2 linked regions of the Methylomagnum ishizawai genome follow. The main gene of each other region encodes a partner of the protein of the gene in region 2 in a complex. Links are inferred from orthologs where the notes say so. Each region holds a gene or a part of one and is shown on either strand. Other genes may lie near its edges.

The links.
Region 1: the proteins of ccmB (region 2) and ccmE are in contact, whole or in part, in a solved structure (PDB 8CE8), measured with the Escherichia coli proteins. The link is inferred for Methylomagnum ishizawai from one-to-one orthologs.

Annotation. Positions count from the first base shown.
Region 1 is NZ_FXAM01000001.1:542,960-554,958, reverse strand. The notes cover bases 220-2,981. They hold ccmE (cytochrome c maturation protein CcmE), read right to left. Parts: upstream 1,951-2,981; coding sequence 1,489-1,950; downstream 220-1,488. Other genes in these bases: B9N93_RS02360 (class I SAM-dependent methyltransferase), read right to left, coding at 2,305-2,981; ccmD (heme exporter protein CcmD), read right to left, coding at 1,947-2,123; B9N93_RS02375 (heme lyase CcmF/NrfE family subunit), read right to left, coding at 220-1,492. Also shown: more of B9N93_RS02375, read right to left, coding at 1-219; more of B9N93_RS02360, read right to left, coding at 2,982-3,147; B9N93_RS02355 (class I SAM-dependent methyltransferase), read left to right, coding at 3,256-4,287; B9N93_RS02350 (hypothetical protein), read left to right, coding at 4,757-5,854; B9N93_RS02345 (YjfB family protein), read right to left, coding at 5,936-6,139; B9N93_RS02340 (TMEM175 family protein), read right to left, coding at 6,332-6,985; B9N93_RS02335 (hypothetical protein), read left to right, coding at 7,171-8,826; B9N93_RS02330 (transposase), read right to left, coding at 8,883-9,383; B9N93_RS02325 (acyltransferase family protein), read right to left, coding at 9,439-10,548; B9N93_RS02320 (PhnD/SsuA/transferrin family substrate-binding protein), read right to left, coding at 10,705-11,844; B9N93_RS02315 (SpoIIE family protein phosphatase), read right to left, coding at 11,816-11,999. UniProt on the Escherichia coli protein: Heme chaperone required for the biogenesis of c-type cytochromes. Transiently binds heme delivered by CcmC and transfers the heme to apo-cytochromes in a process facilitated by CcmF and CcmH.
Region 2 is NZ_FXAM01000001.1:4,580,300-4,592,486, forward strand. Bases 9,043-11,992 are described here. They hold ccmB (heme exporter protein CcmB), read right to left. Parts: upstream 10,882-11,992; coding sequence 10,204-10,881; downstream 9,043-10,203. Other genes in these bases: B9N93_RS20650 (Lpp/OprI family alanine-zipper lipoprotein), read left to right, coding at 9,120-9,389; B9N93_RS20655 (heme ABC transporter permease), read right to left, coding at 9,450-10,199; ccmA (cytochrome c biogenesis heme-transporting ATPase CcmA), read right to left, coding at 10,878-11,507; B9N93_RS20670 (NAD(P)/FAD-dependent oxidoreductase), read left to right, coding at 11,652-11,992. In the rest of the region: B9N93_RS20620 (aminoglycoside phosphotransferase family protein), read right to left, coding at 1-466; LPS assembly protein LptD, read left to right, coding at 938-3,748; B9N93_RS20630 (peptidylprolyl isomerase), read left to right, coding at 3,776-5,131; 4-hydroxythreonine-4-phosphate dehydrogenase PdxA, read left to right, coding at 5,128-6,108; 16S rRNA (adenine(1518)-N(6)/adenine(1519)-N(6))-dimethyltransferase RsmA, read left to right, coding at 6,143-6,928; B9N93_RS20645 (alpha-D-glucose phosphate-specific phosphoglucomutase), read right to left, coding at 7,011-8,645; more of B9N93_RS20670, read left to right, coding at 11,993-12,187. UniProt on the Escherichia coli protein: Required for the export of heme to the periplasm for the biogenesis of c-type cytochromes.

The sequences.
Region 1 (11,999 bases), 4.0 Mb from region 2 along the record:
AATGGGCCAGGGTCATGCCGTACACGCTGCGCGATTGCGAGCGCAGACCTTCCGCCAAGCTGCCGCGCAGCCGGAGCCGGTTCCACAGGGTGAAACCCGCGCTGCCCGCCAACCAAAACGCCATCGTCAAGCCCGCCAGCGCCTTGATATCGGCGATATCCCAGAACACGGCGGTAGCGACGATCCCGAGCAGCAAACTCGCCAAGGCCAGATAGCGTACCCGGAACAATAGCTTGCCGAGCTGCGCCTCGCGCCAGGCCAGCATCGGCCCGATCCCGGCCAGCAGGCAAATCGGGGTCATCAAGGGCGCGAACACGCTAGCGAAATAGGGCGAACCCACCGAAATCTTGCCCAGCTTCAAGGCGTCCAGCAGCAAGGGATACAACGTCCCGAGCAGGATGCTGGCGCTGGCCGTGACCAACAGGATATTGTTCAGCAATAAGAGGTTTTCCTTGGAGACGAAGCCGAATTGGGCGGTATCGCGGATAGCCGGGGCGCGTAACCCGTACAACAGCAAGGAACCGCCTACCACCAGGGCCAGCAACACCAGGATGAACAAGCCCCGCGCCGGATCGGAGGCAAAGGCATGGACCGAAGTCAGCACACCCGAGCGCACCAGGAACGTCCCCAGCAAACTCAAGGAAAAGGCGAAGATCGCCAGCAATACCGTCCAGGCTTTGAACGCGCCGCGCTTCTCGGTCACGGCCAGGGAATGCAGCAAGGCCGTCGCCACCAGCCAAGGCATGAACGAAGCGTTTTCCACCGGGTCCCAGAACCACCAACCGCCCCAACCCAGTTCGTAATACGCCCACCACGAACCCAGCACGATACCCGCCGTCAGGAACACCCAGGCGATCAAGGTCCAGGGCCGCGACCACCGCGCCCAGGCCGAATCTAGCGAGCCGCCCAGCAAGGCCGCAATGGCGAAGGCGAACGCCACCGACAAACCCACATAGCCCATGTACAGCATGGGCGGATGGATGGTCATACCGAAATCTTGCAACAAGGGATTGAGGTCGTTGCCGTCGGCGGGGGCCGGGACGATGCGCTCGAATGGATTCGAGGTCAGCAGGATGAACAGCAAAATCCCGACGCTCACCAGCCCCATCACGCCCAAAACCCGCGCCTGGAATTCCAGCGACAAGCCCCGGCTGAACCCCGTCACCATCACCGTCCACAAGCCCAGGATCAAGGCCCACAACAGCATGGAGCCTTCGTGCGCCCCCCAGGTGGCCGAGATGCGGTAATACAAGGGCAGGCTGCTATTGGAATGCTGGGCCACGTACAGGACCGAAAAATCATGGTTGACGAATGCCGCCACCAGACAGCCGAACGACACCGCCAGGAACAGGAATTGCGCCCTCCCGGCGGCGGGTCCGACCGCCATCCAGGCGGGAATGCGCCGCGCCGCGCCCAGCAAGGGATAGGTCGCTTGCATCAGCGCGGTCAGCAAGGCCAGGATCAAAGCCAGATGTCCGAGTTCGGGGCTCATTTCTTCCACCCTGAGTAGTCGATGGGCGCTTGGCCGTTGTGTTTGAGGGAATCGGCGACTTCGGGCGGCATATAGTTCTCGTCGTGCTTGGCGAGGACTTCGCCGGCCTCGAACACGCCCGCCGGGTTGAGCTGGCCGATGGAGATGATGCCCTGCCCTTCACGGAACAAATCCGGCAGGATGCCGGTGTAGACCACCTGCACCGTGGCCGGGCCACCGTCGCTGAGGGTGAAATGGACGGTAGTGCCGTTGGCCTCGCGCTGCACCGTGCCCGGCACCACCAGCCCGCCGACCCGGAACGGATAGCCCTTCGGCGCTTCCCCGGCGGCGACCTGGCTGGGCGTGTAGAAATACAAGAGGTTCTTCTGGAACGCGGTCAGGGCCAGGAAGGCGGCGACGCTGACGCCCACCAGGATCAGCCCCACCACGGTCATGCGTTTTTGGCGCGGGGTCATCATGACGGCCTCCGTTGCGCTTCTTGTTTCAGGCGGCGGGCGATGGTTTTCAGCACCTCGGCATGGCGTTTGAGGGGTGCCAGCAGATTGAGGACCAGGATCACGGCCATTAGGCCATAGGAGGTCCAGACATAGAGGGCGTAGCCGCCCATGGAGAAGAATTCGTTCCAGTTCATTGCGATAGCGGATGTGGATGGAAGGAGGGACCGGCGCGGAACGCTTGGGGAGCCGCCCCATCGGGGGCTGGGATGCGAGGCGGGATATTCTAGCGGTTCGGCGGGGGTTTGGCTGTGAAATGCTGGGTGTCCCGCAGCGGGATGCGGCACGGCGGAACATCCCACCGCCCGTTGGAGCGGCTTATCCACCCGCCTTCTCGAACCCCAGCACCGCATACCGCAATACCCCCAAGCGGCTGGCCCATTCGGCGAACAAAGTCTCCGCCGCCGCCGACACGCTGGGCAGGGTGAACTCTTTGGCCAGCTTGCGGATGAAATCGTAGGTCGGCAGGGTCTCCCCGGTAATATCCCGCTCCACGCTTACGGCGAACCCGGTTCCTTGCGCCAACCGGCGGTAATCCTCCAATCCATGGCGGAAATCGCAACGCCCATAAAACCCCAAGGTCGCGGGCCACATCCCCGCCAAGCCCATGAACGGCTTCAAACCCGCCGTCGGCAGGAAATCCGACAAGGCCAGCCGTCCGCCCGGCTTCAACACCCGGAAAGCCTCCCGGAAGAATCGTTCCCGGCTCGGGAAGTGGAAAATACACTCCACCGCCAGCACCGCATCCAAACTGGCATCCTCGAACGGCAGGGCGCAAGCATCGCCCTCGATCCATTCCAGCGTGTTGCCGGGCCGGGCCACGATGCGGCTCCCGGCCCTTTCGAGTTGGCGCGGATCGATATTCAGCCCGGCCAGGGCCATGCGTTCGAAATTGGCGTTCAAGCTGGCCGTGGTGCCGCCGAAGCCGCAACCCGCATCCAACACCTTCATGCCATCGGTCACGCCCGCCGCCTGATACACCAACCGCGACAAAGCTTCGGCGGCTACCGCGAAATCTTCCGGCGTGCCGGTCGCGGCCTTAGGTTCGGGCCAATAGCCCCAATGCACATGGCGGCCGAACACTTGTTCCAGGACGGGATGCCCCTCGTCCAACAGCTTGAGCAAAGCATCGAAATACGGCAGGCGGATCGGACTGGACATGGGGCTAGGCTCCTTGGCAATGGAATTTGGATGGCGTCGGCACAGGATGGCCTGTCAGAATACCGGAAAAACCCCTGTCATCCCCCATCGCCCGAGTACCCGTATCCCATGGCTTCCCCGCACGATCCCCGCGCCGCCGCGCTCGACAGTTTCATCGCCCGCCATCCCGGCATCCTGGCGGGCGGCGGTCCCGCCGCCGTGTTCCGCGCCCTGCCCGGCGCTTATCTGGACGCGCTCCCACCGCGCCCCGTCCATTATTACCAAACCGACAAGCCCGGTGCCGACGCCCTGGCCCGGCTCGGGCTCGAAGTCCGCACCGACGAACCCGCCTCCCCCGCCTCCCTCTGCCTCGTGTTCGCCACCAAGCACAAGGAAGAAGTCCTCCACCACTACGCCCGCGCCGCCGCGCTGCTGGACGAAGGCGGCAGCTTGATCGTCAGCGCCGCCAACGACCTGGGCGCGCCCTCGCTGGAACGCCGTTGTGCCGAGTTGATGGGCGGCGTCGAAACCTATAGCAAGCACAAATGCCGGGTGTTCCTGGCCCGCAAAGACCCGGCCAAGCTGGATCGCGGCCTGTTGGAAACATGGTTGCAAGGCGGGGATTGGCACGGCATCGCGGATACCGGCTTGATGAGCCGCCCCGGCCTGTTCAGTTGGAAGGCGCTGGACCTGGGTTCGCGCCTCCTGGCCCGCCACCTGCCGGACGATCTGGCCGGGCGCGGGGCCGATCTGGGCGCGGGCTATGGCTATCTGAGCCGGGAAATCCTGGCCCGCCCGCGCCAGATCGCCGAACTGCACCTGTTCGAATCCGAACACAAGGCGCTGGACGCCGCCCGCCGCAACCTGGAAGGACACCCGGCAGCGCAATTCCATTGGGCCGACGTGACCCTGGGCTTGCCGGTGTCGCGCTTGGATTTCGTGGTGACGAACCCGCCGTTCCACACGGGACGGGCGGCGCTGTCGGCGCTGGGCCGGGCCTTCGTGCGGGCGGGCCTCGCGGCGCTCAAACCGGGCGGGCGCTTGTTCCTGGTCGCCAACCGGCATCTGCCCTATGAGCCGGAAATCGAAGCCCTGGGAGCGCGGGCGGCCACCCTGGCGGAAGCCGAGGGCTTCAAGGTCATCCTGGCCCTAAAGCATTGATTGCGCAATGGAAACCGGCCCCACCGCCCCGCCCGGCACGGCTAGAAAAGAGTTGCAAGATCATCGGCTCTTTGGCACTCTCTCAAGCCCAGGCCGGGTGCCCAAGATAATAGCGATGAAACCACCCTGGCGACCTTTTATCCAGGGTGTCTTCCGACCCAAGCAAACCCCGTGCGCCGGGGTTTCAAACAAAGGCGTTTATGGACGGCGACGACCAAACCTATCGGACCACCAATATGCCGGACCCAATTGATCGAAACCCTCCGTAACCACCGGAAACGGGCCGCTGGCAAGACGTCCCAGCCCCGCTGCCGCCAAACATTGGCTTTACTCCTGCGGGATTCCGCCCTTACAACAACCACCTAATAATGATTATATGCTAACCGCCATAGCCGTTTTATTAGTCCTAGCGCTGGTTTATTTCCTATACAAGTTTGCATGGTCCCCCCAATCCACCCGTCACCACGCGGTGGACCAGCCACGCCCCGATATTCCGCCCCGGCTCCAAACCCAGGCCGAACCCGCCTCGGAAACCCCGGCAACCACCTCCCAACTCCGCACCGCCGAACCGCCGCCACCGGCCAGCGAACCCGTTCCCGCCGCAGCGCAAGTGGCCGAGCCTCCCGCCGTGGCGGTGGTGCCGGTCGCCGCCGTACCAACTGTGGCACCGCGCCCGGCCTGGGTGCCGGAGGATTCGGTGCTGCGCCGCCATTTCATGCAGCACACGGCCCTGATGGCGCAGACCGTCGCCGGTCCCCGCCCCGGCGATAGCGTCCTGATCCGCCATCATGGGCAATTGGTCCAGAGCCGCATCGACGCCTGCCTGCGCGACGAAGCCAGCCTGCTCAAGCTGCGGGCCGATTACGCGGCCCGGATCGCGGCGCTGGCCGTGACCGCGCCTCCGACCCCGGTCGCGCCGACCGCCACCGTTATCGAAGCGCCGACGCCGGTCGAGGAACCCCTTGTTGCTACCACCGCCGCTCCAATCCCAGCCGAAACCGCGCCAGTCGCCGCCCCACCCGTCCGCACCCCGCGCCCGGCCTGGGTGCCGGAAGATTCGGTGTTACGCCGCCACTTCATGCAGCACACGGCCCTGATGGCGCAGACCGTCGCCGGTCCCCGCCCCGGCGATAGCGTCCTGATCCGCCATTATGGGCAATTGGTCCAGAGCCGCATCGACGCCTGCCTGCGCGACGAAGCCAGCCTGCTCAAGCTGCGGGCCGATTACGCGGCCCGGATCGCGGCGCTGGCCGTGGCCGCGCCTCCGGCCCCGGTCGCGCCGACCGCCACCGCCGTCGAGACGCCGACGCCGGTCGAGACGCCCGCCGCCGCCCAGGCACCGCGCCCGCCGCTGATTCCCCAGGATTCCGTACTCCGCAGGCATTTCCTGCACCACGTCCTGCATATGCTGAAATCGGTCGCCCCGCCCCGCCCCACCGACAGCGTGTTGATCCGCCATTACGAGCAATGCCTCGATAGCGAATTCAACGCCTGCCTGCGCGACCCGGCACGGCTGGAACGGCTGATCGCCCGCTATGGGACGAGCAGGACGGCCAGAGCCGCGTAAACCCAGCACCGGGCAGGGACGCCCGGCCCCTTCCGCGCCAGGGCGGACCCAACCCGAACAGCCCGCCCCCCGCCCCCAGACTCAAGCCCAGACATCGAGGTGATGGCCGAGCGACCCGGAGGGCGTGGCCGAGGCGATGAGTTGGAGCGCGTCCTGCCCCTCTTGCTTGGCTTGGTCGTGGGCCATCTTCATCACCGAAGCGCCGATCTTCTCTTGCAGCTTGCTGTCGTTCATGGCCTGGGCCAAGCCCATCAAGCCCGAATCGGAAAGACCCGAAATATCCATGGATGTCCCCTGGGTGTTGGTTCATAGGCTAAGGCTAGAGCATTTTTGGTTTGGGTTTACGCCCAGCCGTGGGCATATCCCCATGCCCACCATTTTTGGGCTATCCCGGCGGACACGGAATACATGCCCACCCTACCAATGGCGTGGAAATGCCCTGGCGGAAATCCCGACGCCGCACCGGCCCGGTCCCGCTCATCCGCCGTCCGCCGCGCCCAGCATCCGGGTCCGCCACCGGATGGGTACGAGTCCCGCCACCACGTATAGGACCGCCATTAGCACATACACCAGATAGCTGGCATGGGGGCTGTGGAAGGCGATGGCTATGCCCAGGGCATAGAACGGCGGCCCGACCAGCAAGCGGCGGTTGGCCTGGCGGATGACCTCGGGACCGAGGTCGGGTTTGACCAGCCGGTGGTTGCGGACGGCGTAGAGCCAACTGGCGTGCAGGGTCAGCGAGGCCAGGATCATATTACAACCGTAGATGATGCTGGCCACGGCGTATTGATGATGCTCGCCAAGCATGGCGGCGGAGAACGGCAGCAGCGAAATCCAGAACAGGAAGCAGATATTGATCCACAGGAAGCGGTTGTCGGTGTGGGTCAGGTGGTGGAGATCGGCGTGCTGGTCGATCCAGAACACCGCCGCCACCGCGAAGCTGATGGCGTAGCTCAGCACCTTGGGCCAGAGTTCCAGCAGCGCCTTGTGGAGTTCGGCGGCGGAACCGGCCCCCGTGACCTCGTCGGCGATGATTTCCAGCACGAGGAGGGTCATCACGATGGCGAACACGCCATCGCTCAGGGATTGCAAGCGGCCTTTCTCGAAGCCGTGGCCATTGTGTTCGGACATGGGGGGTTGCTCCTGGCGGCATGTGAAAGCGATGGCGATAGCCTACTTAAATCGGTCCCCGCAAACAGCGCCGCTGAGACCGGATTTTGCGGCTTGAAGGGCAGCGTGCCCGAACGGCTCATGCCTATCGCTGAATTTGTATTATATTGATTCGGATGCCGTTTCAGCCAACCGAGATCATTGCCATGTGTAAGAATAAAAATCCCTTGCTTGGAAAAGGTCATAAGGATTTTAGCGCCTTCAAAGCCCGGGAAGGAGAAACCACGGCCAGCGCCAATCCCACCCAACTCGGCGCGATTCCCCGTAAGAACCCTTTGCGGGGCGGAGAGTCCAAAAAATGGGTGAAAAAAACCCTATCGAGCCGCCAGGAGGTGCTTATTGAATGCATTACCGGTGAAATCTACCGTTATTTGATCGGCCCCCTCCAGCCCAAGATCAGGACCGGCGACGGCAATAATATCCTGTCGGAGTTCGTTCCATACCGCTCGGTGCGAGATATCCTCGACCGCGCCAAACACCAGGCGAAGGCCATGGCGTTCAAGGAAGCTTTCATTCAAGGGCAGCGGGGTTTCATGCTGGTTTTGTTCTCTTCCATCATGCTGGAAGAAAACGACCTCTCGGACCAAAACTATGGGCTTGCGATCCCTGCGGACGAAAATGGGGAAGTGCGTGAATCGGAGGTGGAAACCTATCTGGAATTCATCAAGATCGACCACGGGCAATCCCTCAATTCCATGCGCATCGCCGCCGCCAAGAAACTCTCGTTCGCGCCGGTGAAATATTTCCCGGCCCCGTCCGACGCCGACCTCGACGAGCGGGGCATCGACAAACGGACCAAGGATAATAGGAAATCCATCTATACTACCAAGCGCAAATATGTACTGGTCCCCGAATTCATAGACCGGGCGCTGACGCATTTTTTATCCGGCTATATCGACAAAGACTGCATCAAAGAATTGAATTATTTGCCGAGTACCTTGCCGATCTTCGATGGCAGGCTCCTGAGTTTTTACGATGGGATCCACGATAAGTACGATATATGCGAGGATGGGAAATATTGGGCCATCGCCAAACTGATATTCACGGACGACACGGTTTATTCGGGCATCGCCGAGCGCGCCTCGGACCCCGGCGAGAATCCCGCCCTGCAACAACGTATCCGCGACAAAATCATCGAAAACAAACGCGCCCTCAAGGAGGCGGTGGCACCGGACCCGGATTTCTTCGCGTTCTGCCACCAGAACCAAGCCGCGATCCGCTTGGAGATTCAACGCTCCTTGGAGAGGATCGTCCACAACCGCTCCGGCGAGATCAGCGCACGCTATGAGGGTTTAAGCGCCTTGGGGGGAGTCTCGCCCGACTTCGAGGCGGCCATCGATATTGGCAAAAATTTGGCGGCGCTCCATGCCGATTCCGGGTTCCGGGAAGAGGCGGATGATTTCTTCGTGGATATCATAAATGATATTCAAACCAGGGATTGGAGCGTCAGGGGTGGTGGCTATGAAATCCAATTCATGAAAGAGAGGCGGAAGATCAGGAAAAAGGTTCCCGACCATGTGGCGGATATGCATATCAGTTGCGAGCGGTATCTACAAACTCCAAATTACCGGGCATTAAGAACCCTGCTGGATATTTCCTGTATCGTCCATGCCGCACGGCGTGGTTCAAGTTTATTCCGATCCAGGGAAACCGAGAAGTTTTACGGCGACATCATGGAGCGGCTGGGTTCGCTGGAGGGCAAGCTCTCCGAATCCCGCAACAGGCCGACTTTGCGCCATCTCGTGAACAAATACGAGCGCGAGGATGAGCGCTTTTTCAATTTTTTCAAAGAAAGCCGATAAGCTTGAAAAATCGCCGGGGTTATGGCGTGGTTCATGGGCCAGCCCTTTCAAAGTGACTACTTCTTACCCGTAAGCAATTGATAAGTCGAGACATGGGGCTGCTTTGGATCGTAGGGGGGCTTGGATTTTGGCTGTTTGGGACCCCTCGAATGCTTCCTCAGGGCGCGGAGATTGACGTTGCGGGCGGTTTCGCGCAGCCAGGCGGCGAACCCGGACGGGGTGCGGGCGGCGACGGATACCCAATCCAAGGCCTCGCCCAGCTGGACGAGGGCGAGGAAGGTGGCGGCGATCTCGTGGGCAATGTAATACCCGGAAACATCCTTGGATACCGGCTTTGGGTGGACGCAATCCAGCGCCGAGATCATCACCGAGGAAATGTTATAGGCCACCAGGGCCAGGGCGAATCCGAACAGGGCGGCCTTGGGATAGGCCAGGGTTTCGATCTCGGAATTGAAATGCCTTTCGACGTGTTGGAACGCGGTTTCCAGGGTCCACCTTCGGCGGTAAAGGTCGGCGATGGTGGTGGCGGGAATGTCGGCGGGCAGATCGGTGATCATAAAGATAGGTAGCTTTGCCCGGCCCGGATCACGCGGGCGACTGCATCCGCCACGGTTATGGAAGTAATTTCAAAGCGATGGCTTTGGAGAGCCTCATGCTCATTGTTTCCACCGCAAGCAGATACCGGCTGATGACCAAGCATATCATGGCGGTCGTGACCAATATCATACCCGCCGTTATGGCTTTTCCCAGGCCCAATCCCGGCAATGCGATCAACAAAAAGGACGACCATGAGCATATGACAACGATCTGTATCAGATAGAGGGGGAACGATATTTTCCCCAGGAAAAGCGAAAGGCCGGAGGAAAGCAGCGCTTTGAGGCGTGGGGATAAAGCCACCGCCAGCACGATACTCGCCGCCATGAGGCACATCACTTTCGGGTGGTTCTCGAACCCCCTATGCCAAGTCGATATATACCCATCGGTGGCGATGATCGCGAATGCCAATACCTCGGACCCGACGGAAGTAAAGTCGCGCTTATCGAAGTGCGATTTATTGAGTTCGCATAGGATATAGCCCAGCCAGAAACAGGCTAGCTTTTGATTTTTCAGGTAGAAGAAAACCAATAGAATAAGCGCGACAAGCCAGTTGGCTTTGCCATGGCTTCTATAGATGGCGATGAACGCATAGAGCATATATGAACCGAGCAGTTCAGTCTGCATGGTCCATAAACTTGAGTTATAGCTGGTTTTCGGCTGATATTCGAAAAAGCACTCGTAGAAGGCAAACGTCAGCATCCCGCCGAAGTTTGGTTGGGTGTGGAAGTGGTCGCCGATCCAATTATAGGTACGGGCATCCCACCGCATTAGATCGGCCAAATATCGGGCCGCGTCTTTGTTGAAGATCAAATGCGCCTTCATCAGCAAAAACGCGATCAGGGAGACAGCGAATACCGGGATGGCCAGCCTGAAATATCTCGATGTGGTGGCCACGAGCAGACTGCCGCCCTCCCCATAAACCCCTTTCACGCTCAAGGCGAAACCGGAAATCACGAAAAAGACAGATACCGCGAGGCCACCGTCGGTGATGAACGAGTTCCATGGGCCTTTGTATTCCGGTAGATATTCGAGCAGGAAAGCGCCCACCAAGTGGTGTAGAAACACCACGATACAGGCCCATCCCCTCAGCCCATCCAGCCATTCCAGTCTTGTTTTGATGGGCATGGAGTGCGCTAGATGGCCGGGATTCTCATATATATCGGTTTGAAAGGCACTGCGCGGGTTATGGTTTGAGCAGATATTTATAGCGTTTATGCGTAGTATAAATAAAAAGGCGGGGCCAGTATTTTATATAGCAACCCCGCCAAAGCCTATATTCCCCTACTCCGAATACCGCTCATACAACCGCATCAACATTCCCAATTCCCCCTCCTGCGGCACGCACCAGCCCTCCAACTGGATATCCTTGAGGATTTGCCGACCCTGGTCGTCCTCCGCCATATTCAGGAAGGTCTGGGTAATGTCGTCCTTCTGCGCCGCGATGGCCGGATCGATACACAGCAAATGGAAAGCGAACTGGGTATCGCTCTCGTCCACCACGCGGGTATTGCCGCGGGTCAGCCCGGACAGCCCGTAATAGGTTTTCTTGAGCATGAACAACACGTCCGCCTGCTGCTTCAGCAGCATTTGCAGCGCCTTGATCTCGTTGCCCGCGAAATGCTGCTGGAAGCGCGAGGAATCCAATCCGTTCTCGTCGCACAAGAACCGCCCCAGTACATAGACGAAACTCCCCTGCGAAGCCGTCACCGCCTGCGCTTCGGGCAGATCGGCCAACGTCCTGGGATCGTCGGCCCGCATCACGATCACCACCTCATCGGCCTCGCCGACCGGACGCAGCAGCGGGATGAAACCCCGCTTCTGCATCATCGCGCATGCCTCGAACGGCTTGGCGAACAGCAAATCCACCACCTCCTGGCCCAGTTCGCGCCCGGCGGGCAATTGCTCGAAATGGATCGCCCGCTGCAAGCGCCGTTGCAGATAGGTGTTCAGCAGATACCAGCCGCTCAACTGCGCGCCCACTTGCAGGCTGGCGACGAAATTCAGCTTGCCGCCGGCGGGCGCGGCCTCGGCGGGTTTGGCCGCCGCCCGCACCGAACTCACCACCGAGGGCTGGGCACCGCCGCTACGCTCGGACGGCAGCTTCACGTCGGCAGTCAGGAATCGGCCCAGCCCCGTGATCTTGAACAGCATCGCCACCATGCGGTTGGGATTTTCCACCTCGATCTTGATGCCGCGCTTCTCCCATTCCTCGAACAGCTTCAAGAGCAGGGACAAGCCCATCGAATTGACCCGCTCCACCTTGATGAAATCCAGCTTCACGCGGGTGCTGGATTCGACCCCGCGCAATTGGTTGAGCGCGGGGGCCGAATGGGCGTCCACCGAACCGATCAGCTCGTAGCAACGCAGTCCCGCTTCGCTGGCAGGCAAGGGATTAATGGAAAGTAAATCTGCTAGCGTCATGGCTGACGACCTCATCGTGTTCGCTGTGGTAAAGGAACTGGAACCCGGTACGCAGGCCGATCTGCGGCGACCTGTTCAAGTCCCAAAGCGTGGTGATCTGGGTGCTGCGGTGCGGGGTGACGCGCACCTGCAAGTAATCCGACATACGCCACATC
Region 2 (12,187 bases):
CGCCCAGGAACCACTCGCGGAAAATGCCCAATTCGGTACGCAAGAGCTTTTCACCATAGGCGGGCAAACCGGCGCGGGCCGGGTCCACGCCGGTTTGCAGCCGCGCCAGGCTGGCGAGGGCGTCGGCGTAGAGCGCGTCGGCGCTATCGGCATCGAGGCGGTCGAGATAGCACTGGGTGCCGAAATCCCCCAGCAGCAAAAACCCCCGTTCGGGATCGGCGGCATGGACCACGGGGGTTCGCACCCCGGCCCCGCGCAATAGTTCGGCCACCTTGAGGAAGGGCCGTACATTCTCGCGCGGCGGCGGCGCGTCCATGACGATATAGCTGTCCGCGCCGATCCTGGCCCGGAAATAGCGGCGGAAACTGGCGTCCTGGGAGGCGGGTTCGATCCCGGCGACGGTATGGCCGAGGTCGTCCCCCAGCCAAGCGAGCAAATGGGCGAGGCGTGTGTCCGGTGCGGGCATGGGCGATGGTGGGCTGATGAAAAAAGCTTAACGGGGACCGACGATACGGTAGAATTGTCGGGAACAAGCGGGATATTTCACCATAAAGACTATCCCGACGATAACTCCGAACCAGGAACCCCACGCGCTCCGACCCGGATCGGCCAGGGTGGCCTACTACTCACGGCGAATCCGTCGGCGATCATTATTCCCGCAGAGCATGGTTTTTCCGATTCACCTCACGCGCAGCCGCTTGGCGATGGCCCTTTGTTTAGGCGTGGTACCGCCGTCCGCCTGGGCCGCGGCGGCGGATTGGAACTGCGCCCCCGGCCCGGATAACCAATGGGTGTGCGGCGCCAAAAAGAAAACACCCCTCCCGCAAGGCGGAACCGATGCGGCCCCCACAACCCCGCCCAGCGTATCGCCCCCCGCCCCGCGCCAGCCCGCCCCCCCCCGGTACAGGCCCAACCACAACCGCTCCGCCACGAACCCATGGCCCCGGCCGCGCCCGTCCAACCCGAACCCCCGACAGCGGCCCCCAGTCAACCCGAACCCGCTCCGCTCCAGGCGGAAACGCCGCACCGCGCCGCCCCCGCCGCCCCGACGGTGCCACCCGCCGTGGCCGCGCCACCCCCGAATCCGCCCGAATCCCCGGTCCCAGCGCCAGCCCGCGCGGTCATCCCGGTTCCCGCCACCGCGCCCGCGCCGGTCACCCAAGCGGTCCCTTCCGCCCTGAAACGGATTCCCCTGGCCCTGCGGGCCGCGCCCCCGGCCAACGCCCCGCTCGCCGAGCAAGCCGCCAGCAAACCCCGCCAGCCCGGCTGGACCTGTTTGCCGTCCCAGGCCGAGGAAGCCGCCGACAAAGGCTGGGATTGCTCGCTGGAAGGCCCGGACCCCCGCGGCGCGGCCCGCGTGGTGGACGCCACCAGCGGGCAGGTCGAGAACTGGGCCGAAGCCACCACCCTCACCCGCGAGGACGAACGGCGGCTCGAACGCATCGTCAGCCAGTTCCCGGTCGATCCCTGGAAAAACATGTGCGCAAACCGGGCACGGCTCATGCCCATGAGCGAATTCCTGCTCACTCCCGAGGAAAAACTGGCGCGGGACAAGGCTCCGCTGGAAATCCAGTCCAATTATTTCGAGATGTTGGACGGCGAGATCGCCAATTTCGCCGGCGGCGTCGAGATGGTCCAGGCCGACCAGAAACTCTGGGCCGATTTCGCCACCCGCGACGTGAAGACCAACGCCTTCAACGCCCATGGCAATGTGCTGATCATGCAAAAGGGCTTGGCCCTGTCCAGCGACACCGGCTTCATGGACAGCGATACCGACCGCGGCGTGTTCCGCAACTCGCAATTCGTGCTGCCCCAGGTACCGGCCCGCGGCGCGGCCCGCCTGACCCATCTCGACAGCGACACCTTGTCGCGCTACGAAACCGTCACCTACACCACCTGCCCGAACGGCAACCACGATTGGTTGATGCACGCCTCGGACCTCAAGATCAACAAGGAAACCGGCGTGGGCCGGGCCCAGAACGCCTGGTTCGAGTTCAAGGACGTGCCGGTGTTCTACACGCCCTACATGACCTTCCCCACCGACAACCGCCGCCAATCCGGCCTGCTGGTCCCTTCGCTGGGCTATAGCCGCTATTCCGGCTTCAACTTCTCGGTCCCCTATTATTTCAACCTGGCACCCAATTACGATTACACCTTCATCCCCCGCTATTTCTCCAACCGCGGCATCCAGTTGAAGAACCAGTTCCGCTATCTCACCGAAGCCACGCGGGGCATGGTGGAACTGGATATCGTGCCCCACGACGACCTGACCGGCACCACCCGCGGCCAGGCCACGGTATTGAACGACACCCGGTTCAGCCAAAACCTCAGCAGCCACGTCAGCGCCAACTACGTCTCGGATTATTCCTATCTCGGGCAACTCGGCTCCACCTTCAATATCAACAACCGCAGCAATATCCCCAGCGTCGGCTATATGCTCTACCAGGGGGATTCGTATTCCCTGCGGACCCAAATCGATTATTTCGAGACCATCGACCCCACCGTCGCCAAGAATGCCCGGCCCTATTTCCACCTGCCGCAATTGGCGTTCAACTACGGCACCGGGATCGCCAACACCGGGCTGCAATTCCAAAGCCTGGTCCAACTGGATAGCTTCCAGAATTCCGGCATCGACCGTACCACCGGCCAAAGACTCCGGCTGCAACCCAAGATATTCTATCCCTTCCAGGGCGCGGCGGGTTATATCACCCCCAGCTTCACCTTGCAGAACAACCAGTATTGGTTGCAAAGCCCCGAGTATTGGGCGGAATCGAACAATACCCAGGCCAAGGATTCCGTGAATTTCACAGTGCCGATCACCTCCATCGATAGCGGAATGTATTTCGAGCGAGAATTCGACCTGGGAGGAAAAGCCTTGACCCAGTCCTTCGAACCACGGCTGTTCTACAACTATATCCCCTATGTCGACCAGGCCGACGCCCCGGCCTTCGATTCCTCGGCCTACGACTTCACCTTCTACCAGTTGTTCCGCGAAAACCGTTTCACGGGTGGCGACCGGGTCGGCGACACCAACCAGTTCAGCCTGGCCCTGACCACCCGGTTCATCGACCAGGCCACAGGCCGGGACCGGCTGACGGCCAGCGTGGGCAGCGCCTATTACCTCTCGAACCGGCGGGTGACTTTGCAGGGGGCACCCTCGACCTACCAATCGCAGAAAAGTTCCAACCTGATCGCCGACTTCTCCGCCATGCTGACGGAAAACTGGAGCGTGCATACCGGCGGACAATGGAATCCTTATGAAAACCAGATCGACCGGGGCATCGCGGCCCTGCAATATAACGACCGGCAGAATACCCTGCTCAATATCGCCTATCGTTATCGCAGGAACCAGAGTACACTGACCTGTGAACCCAGTCTTTTGGGCACCGGCAGTGACCAATATGTCAATCCCAACCCCTGTATCGACCTGACCGATATTTCCCTGCGGCTACCCGTTGCCCAAGGTTGGCATGTCCTGGGGCGCTGGCAGTATTCGCTCGTGGACAATTTGACCCTGCAAACCTTCGCGGGCTTCCAGCGTGAAACCTGCTGCTGGCGTTTCAGCCTCATCGCCTACCGCAATATCAATAACTTCCAATCCTCCTCCGGGCAAACCCAGGCCAATAATGGCGTCTATGTCCAGCTGGAATTGAAAGGGCTGGCCTCGTTGGGCGATTCCATCGACGAATTCATGCGCTACCAGATCAGCGGCTATCGCATGCCCGATGAAATCCTCCAGAATTATTAATCCCCAAGTTTTCCGGTATCTCCCTTTATGCAATGCAAGCGCGGATCGATAATCCTATATCTCTGCGGTCTAGGATTCGCCCTGTGGGCGGGGTGGTTGTCCGGCCCGGCCTGGGCCGATACCTCCCTGGACCGCATCGTGGCGGTGGTGGAGGACGACGTGGTGCTGGAAAGCGAGTTGGATAGGAAACTCGCCGAGATCAAGCACAACCTGGCCAGCCGTAGCGATACCCGGTTGCCGCCGGATTCGATCCTGGCCCGGCAGGTGCTGGAACGGCTCATCGTCGAGAAAATCCAGCTCCATCTGGCCGAGAAGATGGGCATCCGGGTGGACGACGAAACCCTGCGCCAAGCCGTGCAGCAAATCGCCCAGCGCAACAAGATGACCCCGGACGAACTGCGTAGCTCGCTGCGCCAGGAGGGCGTGGAATACGCCGATTTCATCGAGCAAATCCGCGGCGAGATCACGGTCCAGCGCCTCAGGGCCAGCCAGGTCAACAGCCAGATCAAGATCAGCGACCGCGAGGTGGAACAATGGCTGGCGGCGCGGGGCGAATCCAGCGCCGGGCAGGACAGCGAATACCTGCTGGGACATATCCTCATCGCCACCCCCCAGGCCGCTTCCCCCACCGAGGTGCAGAAGGCGCGGGAACGGGCCGAGAAACTGGTCCAGGACCTGCGCGGCGGCTTGGACTTCAAGCAAGCCTCGATGACCGCCTCGGACTCCAGCGAAGCCCTGAACGGCGGCGAACTGGGCTGGCGCAAGCTGGGACAGCTCCCCAGCCTGTTCACCGAGCAGGTGCCCAAGATGCACGAGGGCGAAATCGCCGACCCGATCCGCAGTCCCAGCGGTTTCCATATCATCAAGCTGTTGAGTGTCAAGGGCGCGGGCGGCGAACACATCACCAAGACCCATGTACGCCATATCCTCATCAGGACCAACGAGGTGCTGACCGACGAGGACGCCAGCAACAAGCTGCTGGCACTGCGCGCCCGCATCGAGGCCGGCGACGATTTCGCCACCCTGGCCCGCGGCCATTCCGACGATAAAGGCTCGGCGGTCAAGGGCGGCGACCTGGGCTGGGTGCAGCCGGGGGCCTTGGTGGCGGAATTCGAAGAAGCTATGAACCATCTTGCGGTGAACCAGATCAGCGAGCCGGTGCAAAGCCAATTCGGCTGGCATTTGATCCAGGTTTTGGGGCGCGAGGAATCCCAGGATACCGGCGAACTGCTCAAGAAACAGGCCCGCGACGAAATCTTCAAGCGCAAGGTGGAGGAGGAAACCGAATTGTGGATGCGCCGCATCCGCGACGAGGCCTATGTCGAAATCCGGCTCGACGATCAGACTTCGCCCAGTGCCTACGTCCCCGAGACGCTGCGATGAGGCCGCGGCTCCTGCTCAGCGCCGGGGAACCCGCCGGGATCGGTCCCGACCTCTGCGTGGCCGTGGCGCAACAGGCGTGGCCCTGCGCCCTCGCGGTGGTCGGCGACCCCGGCGTGTTGGCGGCGCGGGCGGCGCAACTCGGGCAGCCCTTGCGCCTGGAAACCATCGGCCCGGATAGCGCATTGGAAACCCACCGGCCCGGCACGCTCAATATCTGGCCGTTCCCCACCGCCGCCCCGGTCGTGCCCGGCCAGCTCGATCCCGCCAATGCCGCCCATGTGCTGGACCTCATCGACCACGGCAGCCGCGCCTGTCTGGCCGGGCATTTCGACGCGCTGATCACCGGCCCGGTCCACAAGGGTGTCATCAACCAAGCCGGGATCGGCTTCACCGGCCATACCGAATTCATCGCCGCCATCACCGGCGGCGAGCCGGTCATGATGCTGGCCGCGCCGGGGCTGCGCGTGGCCTTGGCGACCACCCATCTACCCCTGGGCGAGGTCAGCCGCGCCATCACCCGCGACCGCCTGGAAACCGTGCTGCGGGTGCTGCACGGGGATTTGCGGACCCATTTCGGCATCGCCGCGCCGCGCATCCTGGTGTGCGGCCTCAATCCCCATGCGGGCGAGGGCGGGCACCTGGGCCGCGAGGAAATCGACACCATCGAGCCGGTGCTGGCACGATTGCGGGCGGAAGGCATGGACTTGTCCGGTCCCCTGCCCGCCGACACCGTGTTCTTGCCGAAATACTTGGCGGAAACCGACGCCGTGCTAGCGATGTACCACGACCAGGGCTTGCCGGTGCTGAAGCACCTGGGCTTTGGCCGGGCGGTGAACATCACCTTGGGCTTGCCCATCATCCGCACCTCGGTCGATCATGGCACGGCGCTCGATCTGGCCGGGAGTGGCCGGGCCGATGCCGGCAGCCTCGAAGCCGCCCTCGACACCGCCATCGCCATGCAGGCCGCCCGCCGCTGAATCCTCCTTCCATCCCCCACGCTATTCGACTTCGATGAGCCATATCCCCCGCAAGCGCTTCGGCCAGAACTTCCTCCGCGACACCGCCGTGGTCCATCGTATCCTCATGGCGATTGCGCCGGGCCTGGAGGAGCATCTGGTCGAAATCGGACCGGGCGAAGGCGCGATGACCCAAAGCCTGTTGCCGAATTGCCGCCGCCTGGACGCCGTGGAAATCGACCGCGACCTGGCCGAGGGGCTGCGCCGCAAATTCGCCGCCGATCCCAGGTTCCGGCTCCACAGCGCCGACGCCCTGCGCTTCGATTTCCGCGGCCTGCGGGAAGGGAACGAAAAGTTGCGTGTGGTCGGCAACCTGCCCTACAACATCTCGACGCCCTTGATGTTCCATCTATTCGGGCAGGTGGAGGGCATCCACGATATGCACTTCATGCTGCAAAACGAGGTGGTGGACCGGCTGGCCGCCGAGCCCGGTTCCGCCGACTATGGCCGCTTGAGCATCATGGCCGGTTATCACTGTCGGGCCGAGAAACTGTTCGAAGTCCCCCCGGAAAGCTTCCATCCCCGGCCCAAGGTGGTGTCCGCCATCGTGCGGCTGATGCCCCATGCGACGCCGCCGGTCGAAGTGGACCCCCAAGTGCTGGGCAAAGTGGTCGCCACGGCATTTTCCCAACGCCGCAAGACCTTGCGGAACTCGGTCAAGACTTTGTTCGAGGAACGCGAGATCGAGGCCATGGGGATCGACCCCAATGCGCGGGCGGAGACCTTGGGCCTGGAGGACTATGCGCGGATGGCGCAGCGGTGGGTGGAGAAATCGCGATAGGGCGGCTTAGCGGTGGATAAGGAAAAGCCCGGTGGGCCATAACAACCTGCCGGGCTTTTTTTCAATCCGAACCGACCGCGCTTCAGGTGATGACCGTAGGCGCCACCATCCCCGAACGCTGCTTCACACCACCCAATTGCTCGGCCAGGGCGATCAAATCCGCCAGGAACACCTGGGTATCCTGATTGTGCAGCGCCGGGTCGCGTTCATAGCGTTCCAGGTAGATACGCAAGGTCGCGCCCTCGGTGCCGGTGCCGGACAGGCGGAAGACCATGCGCGAGCCGTTATCGAAGCCGATGCGGATACCCTGCTTATCGCTGACGCTGCCGTCCACCGGATCGGTGTAGCTGAAGTCGTCGGCGAAGGCGACCTTATAAGCCCCAAAGCTCCGCCCCGGCAGGTCCGGCAATTGCCCGCGCAGATGGGCCATGACGCCTTCGCCCGCCGCCAAATCCATGCCTTCGTAGTCGTGGCGGGAATAATAATCGCGCCCGAACTTCTTCCAATGCTCCTTGACGATATCGGCCACCGATTGCTTGCGCACCGCCACCAAATTCAGCCAGAACAGCACCGCCCACAGCCCGTCCTTCTCGCGCACATGGTCGGAGCCGGTGCCGAAGCTTTCCTCGCCGCACAAGGTGATCTTGCGGGCATCCAACAGGTTGCCGAAGAATTTCCAGCCGGTCGGGGTTTCGTAGCAATCGATACCCATCGCCGCCGCCACCCGGTCCACGGCCTGGCTGGTCGGCATGGAGCGGGCCACGCCGCGCAGGCCGGATTTATAGCCCGGCAGCAGATGGGCGTTGGCCGCCATCACCGCCACGCTGTCGCTGGGCGTCACGAAGAACTTGCTGCCCATGATCATGTTGCGGTCGCCGTCGCCGTCCGAGGCCGCGCCCAGGGTCGGGGCACCAGGACCATACATGAGCGCCGCCAATTCGTGGGCATAGACCAAATTGGGGTCGGGATGGCCACCACCGAAATCTTCCAAGGGCACGCCGTTTATCACGGAGCCGGGCATCGCGCCCAGGCGGTCTTCCAGGATGCGCTTGGCGTAGGGGCCGGTGATCGCATGCATGGCGTCGAAACACAGGCTGATGGCCCCGGTGGTCAGGGCCGATTTGATCAGGCTGAAATCGAACAGGTGCTCCATCAACTGGGCATAGTCGCCGACCGGATCGACCACGGCCACGGTTATGCCGTCGAGTGCGGTTTCGCCCAAGGTATCGAGGTCCAGGTCGGGGATCGCGGCGATCTTGTATTCGGTGATGGCCTGGCTGCGGGCATAGACGGCGTTGGTGAGGCTTTCCGGGGCCGGGCCGCCGTTGATGCCGTTGTACTTGATACCGAAATCCTCGTCGGGACCGCCGGGGTTATGGCTGGCCGACAGCACGAAACCGCCATGGGCTTTGTATTTGCGAATCAGGCAGGACGCCGCCGGGGTCGAGAGCAGGCCACCCTGCCCCACCAACAACCGTCCCACGCCATTGGCCGCCGCCATCTTAATGATGGTCTGTGCGGCCTGGCGGTTGAAATAGCGTCCGTCGCCGCCCAGCACCAGGGTCTGGCCGGCGACATCACCCAGGGTATCGAACACCGATTGCACGAAGTTCTCTAGATAGTTCTCCTGCGTAAAGACTTTGACCTTTTTGCGCAAGCCCGAAGTACCAGGCTTTTGATCCGAATAAGGTGTGGTTTTGCGGGTTTCGATCTGCATGGAGGTAATCCTGATGAGCTGGCTGAAGCGACCGGGATAGTTTACCGCGGAAACGGGCCGGGCAATCCGGGCTGGCCGGTGGCGGGATGTCACGCGGAAGGGCGCAATCTCCTGGGAATGTCAAGAAATAAACTGCTACCCAGCCCGCGACGATGGGCCACCTAACTTCAGGCCGGACTTCACGCCACGGAGCCGGAATCCCCGTCCAATAGGGCCTGATCCGCCCGTAATCTTTGGCCTATCGGCCTTTCCGGCGAGCCGCCACACTACCGCCATCCAGGACATGCCAGCGAAGTCGCGCCCTGGTACCGGGCCGGACCGGGGCCATGCTGGTGAAAATTGGCTAAGTTGTGCAAAAATAATGGTGGCAAGAGCGCCGGATTCCCGGCAAACTAAAACTTGAGTGGCATTCGTCGCCTTATCGGGCGGCGATGTCCCGTAAAATTTTCCAATCCAATAAAAAGGAAAGAAGCAATGATGAAAGCAATCAAGTTGACCGCAGTTTTGTTGTCTGCCGGCCTGACCGTGGGCTGCGCCAGCAAGTCCGACATCACCAACCTGCAAACCCAGGTTGATGGCTTGAAGGCTGAAATTTCCTCCGTGAAGAGCACCGCCGACGAAGCGCTGTCCTCCGCCCAAGCTGCTGAAGCCGCCGCCAACAAGGCCGCTGCCGCCGCTCAACGCGCTGAACAGGCGATCAACGACAAGCTGGACCGCGGCTTCCGTAAAGGCGCCATGAAGTAATCGTTCGCCCCGCGCGAAAGATTTAAAAAAACCCGGTGGGTTCGCCCCACCGGGTTTTTTTTATGCACCTTCCACCACGTCCTGCGCCCAGGCGCTGCGCCGCTCCCGGTCCAGCACCTCGGCCCTGGCCCGCATCAGCGCCACCGTGAAATAGTAGAACTGGAACGCCAGCGCCATCAGCAACAAGGGCCACAACATGCTGGGATGGATGGAGGGCTTGTCAAATTTGGTCACGGTCGGGCCTTGGTGCAAGGTGTTCCACCATTCCACCGAATAATGGATGATCGGGATGTTCACCACGCCGACCAGGATCAACACCCCCCCGGCCCGCGCCGCCGAACGCGGCTCCTCGATGGCCGAAACCAGGGCGATATAACCCAGGTACAAGAACAGGAGGATCAGCTCCGAAGTCAGCCGCGCATCCCATACCCACCACGCCCCCCACATCGGCTTGCCCCATAGGGAACCCGTCACCAAGGCCAGGAAGGTGAACGACGCCCCCAGGGCCGCCGAGCCGCGCACCATCACATCGGCCAGCTTGATGTTCCAAATCAGGTGGATGGCGCTCAGGACCGCCATGAAGGTATAGATGAACATCGACATCCAGGCGCTCGGCACATGCACGAACATGATGCGATAGCTCTGTCCCTGCTGGTAATCGGGCGGGGCCACGAACAGGCCGAGATAAAGCCCCGCCAGCATGAAGATCAAGGTGATGCCGCCCAACCAGGGGACGAGTTTCCCGGAGATGCGGTAGAAATGCTTGGGCGAGGCCAGTTTATGGAAAAACAACCAGATAGTGTTCCACATGGTGTCAACTCAGGCTGATGCGCAGCGCGGCGGCGGTCGCCAGCGGCGCAAGGGTGAGCGCCAAGACCAGCAAAGCGCCCAGGAAATAAAGCTGCCCCTCCACCGGCATCCCGGCGGCGGCGGCGGCGACGGCATTGGTGGCGAAAATCAGGACCGGGATATACAAGGGCAGCACCAACAAGGTCAGCAACACCCCGCCGCGCCTGAGGCCCACTGTCAAAGCCACGCCGATGGCCCCGATCAAGCTCAACAACGGCGTGCCGACCAGGAGGGTGATTTCCAGGGCGTAAACCGCCGGAGTGGGCAGGGCCAGGAACAGCGCCAACAGCGGGGCCATCAGCAACATGGGCAGGCCGCTCACCAGCCAATGCGCCAACACCTTGGCCAGCACCAGCACCGCCAAGGGATGCGGGCTGAGGGCGATTTGCTCCAGAGCGCCGTCGTCGAAATCGGAGCGGAACATGTTTTCCAGCGAGAACAGCGCCGCCAACAGGGCCGCGATCCAGATCACGCCCGGCGCGATTTTGCGCAGCAAGGCTTCCTCCGGGCTGACGCCCAAAGGGAACAGCGTCACCACGATCATGAAGAACAGCAAGGGATTGACCAATTCACCCCGGTGCCGGAACGCCAGGAGCAAATCCCGCTGTAGCAGGGCCAGGAAGGCGCGGAGAAGTTCGTTCATGCCAAGGTCAGTTTGACCAAGCCGCCGCGTAGCTCGACCGCTTGATGGGAAGTGAGGACCGCGAGGCCGCCGCGGGCGGCATGGTGTTCGAGCAGGCGCTGGACTAGGGCGATGCCGCCGACATCCAGCGCGGTGAACGGTTCGTCGAGTATCCACAACGCCGCCGGGGACGACACCAGCCGGGCCAGCGCCACCCGCTGCCGCTGCCCGGCGGAGAGGGCGCGGACCGGCAAATCCATCCGGTCCAGGAGGCCCACTTGGTCCAGGGCTTGCTCCAGTTTTTGCGGGTCCAGGTCCAAGCCGTTCAGGGCGAAGGCGAAACGCAGGTTTTCGCCTACCGAGAGTTCGGCTTTCAAGCCCAGATGATGGCCGAGATAGCCGATTTCCGCCAAGAAGGCCGCGCGCCGGTGGGCGATGCGGGTGCCGCGCCAGCGCACTTCGCCTTCGTGCGGGGGACTCAGCCCGGCCAGGATGCGGAGCAGGCTGGTTTTACCGCTGCCGTTGGCCCCTTCGACCTGCATGATCTGACCGGGCGCGACGCCGAAACTCAGCCCCGAAAACAGCGGGATATCGCCGCGCAGGCATTCGAGTCGGTGGGCTTCGAGGGCGGGGAGAGTCCCGGTCATGGGGCGATGCGATGGACGGGTGACGGACATGGGGGCGCATTATCTCAGAAAGCGGGCCGGGCTTACGCTGAATTTTCCCCCACCACGGGCGGTCTATCCCAGCAACGGAATTCTCAACCCACGCCGAAACCGGAACGGATCACCATGCTCATGCCTTTTTATATTCCAGGCAGGCGGCGCTTGCGGGTCGTGGTCGCGGGCGGCGGCTATGCGGGCTTGGCAGCTTTATCGGCCCTCAGGACACAGCGCCCGGACGCCGATCTCGTCCTGATCGACCCCCGCCCCCACCATCTCAAAATCACCCATCTCCATGAAAGCTTCCGCCGACCGCTGGCCGAGTTCCAGGTGCCGTTCGCCGCCTTGGGCCAACGCTTCGGCTTCCGCCATGTCCAGGCCGCGCTGCCTATCGACGAACTGGCCTTGTTGCAATGGAATACCGATCGTGCCTTGACGGTCGCGGGCCGGGCGCTGGACTTCGATTATCTCTTGATCGCCACTGGCGGCAGTTACCCCAAGCTGGAAAAAAGCCCGGAAACCCTGGACCTGGACGATTTCAGCGCCGAAACCGGCTCCGGCTTGATCGACCTCTACCGCGACGCCATCGAAACCCGGAGCGGCTATCTGACCGTGGTGGGCGCGGGCGCGACCGGCATCCAATTCCTGTTCGAGATCGCCCATTA